2 regions of the Variovorax sp. Soil_C_17 genome follow, and region 2 is predicted to be linked to the other one. Evidence: riboswitches for the same ligand, from Rfam matches in the RefSeq annotation. Region 2 holds a riboswitch; the other holds the start of a gene.
What was found. Region 2 has a riboswitch for glycine ahead of gcvT (glycine cleavage system aminomethyltransferase GcvT). Riboswitches for the same ligand answer to the same signal wherever they lie in the genome.
Positions count from the first base shown of each region.

Region 1 (5,144 bases), on a different contig from region 2:
AGAGCCCTGGAAGATGTAGTGGCCATCGGGCGGCGCCGCCAGCACCTTCTGTGCCGCCATCGCACCGCTGACGCCGCCGAGGTTCTCGACCAGCACCTGCTGGCCCAGCTCCTTGCCCAACGGGGTGGCAAAGATGCGCGCCAAGGCATCGGACGGCCCGCCGGCAGGATACGGGACCATCAGGGTGACCGGCTTGGCGGGGTAGCTCTGGGCGAAGGCCGCGCCCACGGCCAGCAACAGGCCACAGGCGAGGAGATGCGAACGCTGGAAGAACGATGTCATCGGTGGAACTCCGGGTGGGGCGCCGGCGCGATTGCCGGATGCGGACGAATGCTAGGAGCGGGTACTGTTGACGTCCAATGCATTGTTGGCTGCATTAGCATGAGTTCAATGCAGCTCTTCGCAGGCCTTCGCCATGACGCTGGTCCAACTCAGGCATCTGATCTCGCTGGCCCACACAGGCTCCTTCAGCAAGTCCGCGCAGGCCTTGCATCTGACCCAGCCGGCCCTGAGCCGCAGCATCCGTGCGCTGGAGGATGAGCTCGGCATGCCACTGTTCGACCGCGTGGGCCGCAGCAACGAGCTCACCGCCTTCGGCCGCGAGGTGCTGGAGCGCTCGCGCCACCTGGTCTCCGAGGCCGACGAGCTGCGCGACAGCGGCCGGCGGCTGCGTGAAGGGGAGGGCGGCACGGTGCGCATCGGCATGGGCTCCGGCCCGGGCGCGATGCTGATGACGCCCTTCCTGATGCACATGGCGAAGCATCACCCGAGGATGCGCGTGGCGGTGGCGCGCGGCGGCACAGATTTGCTCGTGCAGTCGCTGCGCGAGCGCAGCCTCGATGCGCTGGTGGTCGATGCGCGCTCGCTGGAGCCGGCGCCCGATCTCGAACTCGGCCTGGTGCGCGAGATGCGCGGTACCTTCCTGTGCCGCCGCGGCCATCCGCTCGCGCGGCTGCGTTCCGTGGCTTTCGAGGCGGTGCAGCGCTACCCGATCGCCTCCACGCCGCTGAGCGACGAGGTGGCGCGCACCCTGGTCGAGGCCTACGGCCCGCAGGCGCATCCCGCGCACTGCGTGACCCTGCAATGCGAGGAGGTCCCCAGCCTGGTGGAGGTGGTGCGCCAGAGCGATGCGGTGCTGCTGGCCATCCGCGCGGCGGCGCCCGGCCTGGTCGAGCTGAAGATGGATCCGCCGATGGATGGCGTGGCGCGCTTCGGCCTCGTCACCCTGCGCCGGCGCACCGAGGCGCCGGCGCTGGCCATCCTGCGCGCGCTGATGCAGGCGCTGATGCGCGACTGAGCCTCAGGCGCCGGCAAAAGCGAAGTCGACCTCGGGCTTCAGCCCGCTCACGATGCGCGCGATCGATCTCCCCGAGCCGCAGGCGTGGGTCCAGCCCAGCGTGCCGTGGCCGGTGTTGAGGAACAGGTTGGGCAGGCGCGTGCGGCCGATCAGCGGCACATTGCTGGGCGTGGCGGGACGCAGGCCCGTCCAGAACTGCGCGCGCGACGTGTCGCCGGCACCGGGGAAGAGCGCTTCCACGCGCCGCACGATGGCCTCGCAGCGCACGCGATTGAGGTCGCGGTCGTAGCCGTTGAGCTCGGCCGTGCCCGCGATGCGCAGCCGGTCGCCGCTTTCCGAGGTGTAGCGCGAGAAAACCAGCTTGTACTCGTCGTCGGTCAGCGAGACCTGGTGTGCCTTCGTGGCGTCCTTCACCGGCAGCGTGACCGAGTAGCCCTTGGCCGGGTAGATCGGCAGCCGGATGCCCAGCGGCGCGGCGTAGAGCGGCGACAGCGAACCCATCGCCAGCACGACGGCATCGCCGCGGATGCGCTGGAAGCGGCCCTCGCTGTCGGTGGCCTCCACGTGGTCGATGCGCCCGCCCGCCTCACGCAGTGCGGTGACGGTGTGGCTCATGAGGAACTGCACGCCGTCGGCCGCGGCCAGCGCGACCAGCTCGCGCGCGAAGCGGTTCGCATCGCCCGACTCGTCCTCGGCCGTGTAGGTGGCGCCGGCCAGCTGGGGCCGGATGTGGGCCAGCGCCGGCTCGATGCGCACCGCCTCGTCGGCCGAGACCACGCGGCGCTCGCAGCCGAGGGCCCGCATCTGCTCGGCCGGCTTGAGCGCGCCGTCGAACTCCTTCTGCGTGGTGTAGAAGTGCAGGATGCCTTGGGTGCGCTGCTCGTACTGCAGTCCCTTGTCGCGGCGCAGCTGCTGCAGCAGATCCCGGCTGTAAGTGCCCAGGCGCACGATCTGCTCGATGTTGCGGCGGGTGCGCGCCGGCGTGCATTCGCGCAGGAAGGCCAGGCCCCAGAGCCACTGGCGCAGGTCGCCGCGCAGGCGGAAGAGCAGCGGCGCATCTTCCTTGCCCAGCCATTGCAGCAGCTTGAGCGGTGCGCCGGGATTGGCCCAGGGCTCGGCATGGCTCACCGAGATCTGGCCGCCGTTGGCGAAGCTGGTTTCGGCGGCCGGCTTGGCCTGCCGGTCGATCACGGTCACTTCGTGGCCGAGTTGGCGGAGGTAATAGGCCGAGGTGACGCCGAGCAGGCCGGCGCCGAGAACGATCACGCGCATTGCAGGAACCTTTCAGGTTGCAACGCTCGGACGCGACGAAAGCAATGGAAGCTCGTGAAAAAGAAAAAAGCAACCGGCGCACGCGTCCGAGTTGCCGCTCCCCCTGTCCTCGGTACCTGAGAGATTCATCCGCTGCGCCCGCAGCGGACTTGCTCCTTCGGTGCGTCGCGTGGCGCGACGGCTCTCCAGACGGCTTTGACAGTTGGTGCAGTACAGGCTCGTGGTTGCGAGCCGACCTGAGCGTTTATGGGAGTTTGCGCCTTCGGTGGGGCCGCCTCGCAGCGGCCCGCTCTCCTGCAGTGGGGCGGATTGTAGGCGGCCCGGGCCATGTCACCAAGCGTGGCTGCGGGTGCCCTGCCGCCTCGATCTCGATCGCCTCAGGCCCGGCGAAGTCGGGTGAAGAGCTCGAACTCCCAGTTGCGCATGCCCAGCAGCAGCGTGTAGCCCTCGCGCTCCTTGGGCGAGAGCTTCTGGTCGGTCTGGTGCTGCTGGGCGAAATCCTGGGCCACGCGTTGCAGGCGGTCGAGGAAGGCCGGGGCCAGGCTCTTGCTGATCGAGCCGTGCACCAGCAGCAGGCCCTCGGCCGGCCCGTCGAAGCCGCCGCGGTAGTAGTCCAGCACCACGTTTTCGCGGAAGAAGTCCATCACCGGCCCGTGGGGGCGCCAGCGGAAGGTCTTGGCGAGCTTGAGCCGGTAGCGGTTGAGTGGTCGCAGCTCGATGATGCCGATGCGGTCCAACTGTGCCAGGTAGCCGATGCATTCGGCCTCGCTGATCCGGTAGGCGGCGACGATCTGCTCCAGCGTCCACTGGCTGAGCACGCAGATGGCCAGGAGCAGCAGCTTCTTGTCCTTGACCACCGCCTTTTCCTGCTCGAGCGTCAGCTCCTTGAGCAGCGGCTGTGCATCGGCGACGCGCCGCGCCAGTTCGGCGAAGTCGATTTTCAGCGCCCGGCAGATCGCATCGACCCGCGTGAGCGGCATGTCGCCCTTGGCGAGCATGCGCTTGACGCTGGACTCGGCCATGTCCAGCGACTTGGCGAGGTCCGCATAGGTCATGTGGGCGGTCTTCAGCTCGTTCTTGAGAGCCTGGACGAGGTCGATGGTGGTGCTCATGGATCGGGTATTGGTTTTCGATACCGGCGGGCGTGAAAAAGTACTCCGTATCGATTCTCGATGCTCCTTCGGAGGTTGACAACCTACATTCCGCCGCACCGACCTCTCACCGGGAACCGCCATGCCCCTCACGCTCCTCTCCCCCCGCGAACGTGTTCTGTTCTTCTTCTTCGCCTTGCTTCTGCTGCTGGCAGTCGCCGGGCCATCGCTGCCTTCGCCGGGGACGGGTGGCGCCCCCTTTGCCGATGAGCGCGACTGGTTCGGCCTTCCCCACGCGATGGACGTGCTGAGCAACCTGCCCTTCGCGGCGCTGGGCGTCTGGGGCTTGCGCTGGCTCCACTGGCACGACCAGGCGCACGAGCACGTGCAGGACGCGGTGCCGCTGCACCACGCGGTGGCCCAGCCGCCCGTCAACCTGCTCGACTGCGCCTGGATGTTCTTCGCCGGCCTGGTCATCACGGCCGCCGGCTCGGCCTTCTACCACCTGCAACCCGACGCCCTGCGCCTGGCGGCGGACCGTGCCGGAATGACGGTGGCCTTTGCCGGGCTGATCGGCTGCGCTGTCTGCGAAAGGGTGAGCGCGCGCGCCGGCTGGCCGGCGGCCTGGTTCGTGCTCGGCTCCGGCTTGCTGGCGGTGGCCGTCTGCCAGGAAACGGGCAACGTGATGCCGTGGGCACTGGTCCAGTTCGGCGGCATGCTGCTGGTGCTCGTGCTGGCGCTCGTCCGGCAGCCCGCACCGGGCGCCATCGGCCTGCGGCTGGGCTGGGTGATCTTCTTCTATGCGCTGGCCAAGCTGTTCGAGCTGTCCGACCGTGCCATCTACGAGGCAACGCATCACCTGCTGGCCGGCCACAGCCTCAAGCACCTGACGGCGGCATTGGCGGCGCTGCCCGTGCTTCACGCTCTGCAGGCCATGGGCCGCCAGACGCTGCGGCACAATCCGGGCGCGGCCGCCGTGACGGCCTGAAGGAGCCCGCCAGGGCGATTCGAATGACGACACCCGCCGACGCCTCCGTTGCATCCAGCGCGCCCACGCCGAACGCGCACGCCAACCAGTTCGCCCTGCTCGGGCAGCGGCGCTTCGCACCCTTCTTCTGGACGCAGTTCGCAGGGGCGGCGAACGACAACCTGTTCAAGTTCGCCTTCACGGTGATGGTCACCTACCAGCTGCAACTGAGCTGGATGCCGCCCGCGATGGCGGGGCTGGCGATCGGCGCGCTGTTCATCCTGCCCTTCCTGCTGTTCTCGGCGACGGCCGGGCAGCTCACCGACAAATACGACAAGACGAAGATGATTCGCTTCGTCAAGAATCTCGAGATCGCGATCATGGTGCTGGCCGCCTGGGGCTTCATGCGCGCCGACGCGGTGCTGCTGCTGGCCTGTGTCTTCCTGATGGGGCTGCATTCGACGCTCTTCGGGCCGGTCAAGTTCGCCTACCTGCCGCAGGTGCTCGATGCGCGCGA
Region 1 covers NZ_JBDGIT010000001.1:1,343,924-1,349,067, forward strand. The annotation lists gene AC3A6Y_RS06480 (tripartite tricarboxylate transporter substrate binding protein) at 1-282, opposite strand, end outside; gene AC3A6Y_RS06485 (LysR family transcriptional regulator) at 416-1,297, shown strand; gene AC3A6Y_RS06490 (D-amino acid dehydrogenase) at 1,301-2,569, opposite strand; glycine riboswitch at 2,663-2,768, opposite strand; glycine riboswitch at 2,773-2,876, opposite strand; gene AC3A6Y_RS06495 (helix-turn-helix domain-containing protein) at 2,947-3,681, opposite strand; gene AC3A6Y_RS06500 (hypothetical protein) at 3,803-4,648, shown strand; gene AC3A6Y_RS06505 (MFS transporter) at 4,672-5,144, shown strand, end outside.
Region 1: it holds a riboswitch for glycine, as region 2 does, so the genes downstream of both, AC3A6Y_RS06490 (D-amino acid dehydrogenase) here and gcvT (glycine cleavage system aminomethyltransferase GcvT) in region 2, are expected to answer to the same signal.

Region 2 (5,144 bases):
TGGTCGCCTCGGCGCTCGGCGTGTTCCAGATCGTCACCCGCTTCGTGCTCGAGCAGCCGGCCGAATGGTCGGAGATCCTGATCCGCGTGAGCCTGATCTGGATGGTCTTCATGGGCATCCCCACCGCCTTTCGCCAGGGCGCGATGGTGAGCGTCGACGTGCTGTACCGCTGGAGCCCGCCGAGGATGCGGCGCGTGCTCGACTGGCTGGTGTGCCTGGCCGCGCTGACGCTGATCGCCGTCATCGTCTGGTGGGGCTGGGACTACGCGAAGCGCGGCGGCGTGCAGTCGATGGCGGGACTCGAATCGGTGTCGATGTTCTGGGCTTACGTGGCGATGCCGGTGGGCGGGCTGTTCAGCATCATCGGCATCGTCGGCAACCTGCTCGATCCCCAGCGGCAGGAACTGGAGACCGCGCAATGACGCCCGTCATGGTTACGACGATGGTGGTGTGCTTCGCACTCACCATCTCCGTCGCGGTCTCGATCGGCCTCGCCTCGGTGGTCGGCATCCAGGCCTCGAATGCCAACATGCTGATCTCCGTCAAGGAGATGTTCAACGCGATCAACAAGTTTCCGCTCGCGGCCATTCCCTTCTTCATCCTGGCCGGCAACCTCATGGAGACCGGCGGCATCTCGCGCCGGCTGGTGGATTTCGCCAAGAGCCTGGTGGGCGGCGTGCAAGGCGGCCTGCCGATGACCTGCGTGCTGACCTGCATGATCTTCGCCGCGGTGTCGGGCTCGTCGGTGGCCACCACCTTCGCCATCGGCGCCATCCTGATTCCGGCGTTGATCAAGCACGGCTATCCCACCAGCTACGCGGCAGCGCTGCAGGCCACGAGCGCCGAGCTGGGCGTGATCATCCCGCCCTCGATCCCGATGATCCTCTACGGCGTGAGCGCCGAGGTGTCGATCGGCGAGCTCTTCATCGCCGGCTTCGGCCCGGGCATCCTGATCAGCCTGGCGCTGATGGCCTTCGTCTACGTCTATTGCAAGATCAAGGGCCTGGGCAAGAACGACGGCGACGGCCGGCTGGGCGTCGGCGTCGCCACCTGGCGCGCCGGCTGGGCATTGCTGATGCCGGTGATCATCCTCGGCGGCATCTACGGCGGCATCTTCACGCCGACCGAGGCCTCGGCGGTGGCGGTGCTTTATGCGCTCGTCGTCGGCATGCTGATCTACCGCGAGATCAAGCTGCCGCAGCTCTACGCGGTGCTGCGCAAGTCGGTGATTTCGTCGTCGGTGATCATGTTCATCATCGCCAACGCGGGCCTCTTCGCTTTCCTGATCACGCGCGCCGGCGTGCCCGAGGCCATCGGCCACTGGCTGCAGGCCGTGCTGCAGTCGCCGGCCCTGTTTCTGCTGGGCGTGAATGCGGCGCTGTTCGTCATCGGCATGTTCATCGAGACCAGCGCGGCCATCATCGTGCTGGCGCCCATCCTGGCGCCGGTGGCGATGCACTTCGGGATCGACCCGGTGCACTTCGGGCTGGTGATGGTCGTCAACCTGGCGCTCGGCATGATCACGCCGCCCTTCGGCGTCAACCTGTTCGCCGCCTGCACCGTGGCGCGCATCTCGCTGGACCGCATCGTCACGCACCTGGTGCCCTTCGTGCTGGTGATCCTGGCCTGCCTGATGGTCATCACTTACGTGCCGGGCATCTCGCTGGGGCTGCGCGACCTGGTCTACGCGAAGTAGCCCCCGCGTGGGGGGCCGCAGCCGTGCGCTGAAAACAAGGGTTACAGCATGGACCCCGCCACGGCGCCTTGGCTGACACGCAGCACGCCTCGTTCTTGAATAGGCTTGGAGAGTTGCGGCTGCCTCGCGCAGTCTGTGTCGCCGTTTCCGCGTTCAGGCGGTAACATCTTCATGCGGCCGCAACCGGCGGGGACGCATGGGGCGACAACCCGCCGCTTCTCTTTTCTTCTCTCCACTGAAGGCAAATGACAAGCTACGGTTTCGTTCACTTGGAATTCGGCGACCAGCACCGCGAGCGTTCGCTCCAGGTGCTGGACAAGCTGCGAATCCGCCTGGCCCAGGATGGCGACCGCTTCTCCAGCGTGATCGTCGACAACGCCAGCGCCACGCCTGCCGAAAGCGCGACCGGCACGAACTCCGCGCAAGGCCTGGTGGTCACCGGCGACAACAGCAACCGCGAGTTCTCCGGCTGGGACACCGGCGTCGAGACCCTCCTCGCGCGCGGCGAGCAGCCCGACGTGTGGATCTTCTCGAACGACACGGTGGCCCTCAACCACGCCTGGAGCGAACGGCGGCTCGAGCGCTTCGGCGGCGAGATCCGCAAGCTCGCCCTGCATCCGGGCCCCTGGCTCTTCGGCGAGATCAACGACTTCCCGCGCTCGACGATGACCCCCATGGGGCCGCTGCTCGAATGGGTCTCGACCTACTGCTTCGCGATGAACAACACCCTGCGCCACCGGCTGGGCACGCTTTCGCCCGGCAACGCGCTGCTGGATTCGCTGGTGAACGAGCAGTTCGAGCCCGGCCGCGGCGTGTTCCGCGACCATGTGGGCGAGGCGTATGTCGATTTCGTCTCCGCCTGGCTGATCAGCGACGACGGCGAGGGCGAGCAGAAGCGGCGCCGCTTCAAATGGGATCACGAATGGCACAAGGCCAGCCCGCTCGGCGCCGAGAACTTCGAGGACCTGCGCATGAAGGCGCGCTGCTGCCTCTCGGAACACATGCTGAGCCTGCGCGCGCGCCAGGCAGGCGCCGACATCCGCTCGCCCTACGATGCCCGCAACCTGCGCGAGCACGTGCGGCGCTCCCTGCAGTTCCTCTCGGACAAGCTGTGGGAGAAATTCCTGCTGCGCCGGCTGCGGCTGGAGCGGTCGTAGGCGCGGTTTCCCTTACACTCGACCCGGTCAGGAGAGAGCCCCGCAGCGCGGGGCCGCCGAAGGCGCAGGGCCCCTCGAAGAACGGGCCCGAACGCTCAGGCAAAAGGACTGACGAGGCGCCCGTTTTTCGGGCGTTTCCTTGCTGGAGAGAGGCGGCGCTTCGCTTTTGATGGCGCCTGCCCACCGAAGGAGCAAACCCCGATCGTGGGGCGAATCTCTCAGGTAAAGCGGACAGCAGGGGTGGCCCATGGCTTTGCCGCCATGGATCTGGACTGCCCCTGATGGAGAGTGCCTTGGCCTCTGCTCCCGACGATCTGCAAAAGACCCCGCTGTACAACCTCCACGTGGAGCTCGGCGCCCGCATGGTGCCCTTCGCGGGCTATTCGATGCCGGTGCAATATCCCGCCGGCCTGATGGCCGAGCACAGGCACACGCGAACGGCCGCTGGCCTCTTCGACATCTCGCACATGGGCCAGCTGCGCCTGGTCGGGCCCGATGCCGCTGCCGCCTTCGAGACCTTGATGCCGGTCGACGTGATCGGCCTGGCGCCCGGCAAGCAGCGCTATGGCCTGCTGCTGAACGACGAAGGCGGCATCCTCGACGACCTGATGTTCTTCAACGAGGGCGGCGATTCCATCTTCGTCATCGTCAACGGCGCCTGCAAGGCCGCCGACATCGCCCACATCCAGGCCAGGATCGGCCAGCGCTGCAAGGTGCTGCCCCTGCCCGACAACGCCCTGCTCGCCCTGCAGGGCCCGCAGGCCGCGGCCGTGCTGGCGCGCCTGTCGCCCGGCATCGAGCGCTTCGTCTTCATGACCGGCGGCAAGGTGCAGATCGGCGGCATCGCGGCCTTCGCCACGCGCAGCGGCTACACCGGCGAGGACGGCTTCGAGATCTCGGTCGCCGCCCCTGATGCCGAGGCGCTGGCCCGCCTGCTGCTCGCGCAGCCGGAGGTGCAGCCCGTCGGCCTGGGTGCGCGCAATTCGCTGCGCCTCGAAGCCGGCCTGTGCCTCTACGGCAATGACATCGACACCACGACCACCCCGGTCGAGGCCTCGCTCAACTGGGCCATGCAAAAGGTGCGCCGCAGCGGCGGTGCGCGCGAGGGCGGCTTTCCCGGCGCGGCGCGGGTGCTGGCGCAGCTCACGGCCGACAGCGGCACGGCCGGCCGCCTCGACCACGAGACGCTCAAGCGCAAGCGCGTCGGCCTGGTGGCGCTGGAGCGCGTGCCGGTGCGCGACGGCACGCTGCTCGAGTCCTTCGAAGGCCTGCCCATCGGCCAGGTGACCAGCGGCCTGCTGGGCCCCACGGTCGACCGGCCGATCGCCATGGGCTATGTCGCCCTCGCCTACGCCGAGCCCGGCACCCGCCTGCAAGCCATCGTGCGCGGCAAGCCGGTGCCGATGGAAGTCAGCACCCTGCCTTTCGTGCCGGCACGCTACTGGCGCGGCTAGTTTCTATTTGTTCTTCGTTCTTTCCCCTTCCCCAGGAGCCATGCCAATGACCATCAAATACACCAAGGACCACGAGTGGGTCAACGCCGAAGGCGAAAACGCCACCGTCGGCATCACGCTGCATGCGCAGGATGCGCTGGGCGACGTGGTCTTCGTCGACCTGCCGGAGGTTGGCCAGGGCTATGCCCAGGGCGAAGTCGCCGGCGTGGTGGAGTCGGTCAAGGCCGCGGCCGACGTCTTCATGCCGGTCGCGGGCGAGATCACCGAGGTCAACGAGGCGCTGCGCGCCGACCCCTCGCTGGCCAACAGCGCGCCCGAAGGCGAAGGCTGGTTCTTCAAGATGAAGATCACCGACCCCGCCCAGCTCGATGCCCTGCTCGACAAGACCGCCTACGACAAGTTCGCCGACGAAAACTGAAAAGCCGACAGCCGCCGCGTTTGTTCCCCCTCCCCTGAGCCTCTCCATGCCGAAGTCCTCCCTGCCCTCCTTGCCCACCCTCGCCGATCTCGAGAATGCCGGCGAATTCATCGCCCGCCACATCGGCATCGAGGCCGAGGACGAAGCGCGCATGCTCGCTGCCGTCGGCTCGAAGACGCGCGCCGAGCTGATCGACGGCATCGTGCCGCCGGCCATCCGCCGCAGCCATCCGATGCAGCTTCCCGCGCCCGTGACCGAGGCCGGCGCGCTGGCCGAGCTGCGCGCCATCGCGGCGAAGAACAAGGTGGCGCGCAACTTCATCGGCCAGGGCTACTACGGCACCCACACGCCCGGCGTGATCCTGCGCAACCTGCTGGAGAACCCGGCCTGGTACACGGCCTACACGCCCTACCAGGCCG
Region 2 covers NZ_JBDGIT010000002.1:550,323-555,466, reverse strand. The annotation lists gene AC3A6Y_RS11265 (TRAP transporter small permease) at 1-422, shown strand, start outside; gene AC3A6Y_RS11260 (TRAP transporter large permease) at 419-1,696, shown strand; gene AC3A6Y_RS11255 (hypothetical protein) at 1,942-2,853, shown strand; glycine riboswitch at 2,872-2,970, shown strand; glycine riboswitch at 2,986-3,098, shown strand; gene gcvT (glycine cleavage system aminomethyltransferase GcvT) at 3,135-4,307, shown strand; gene gcvH (glycine cleavage system protein GcvH) at 4,354-4,725, shown strand; gene gcvP (aminomethyl-transferring glycine dehydrogenase) at 4,772-5,144, shown strand, end outside.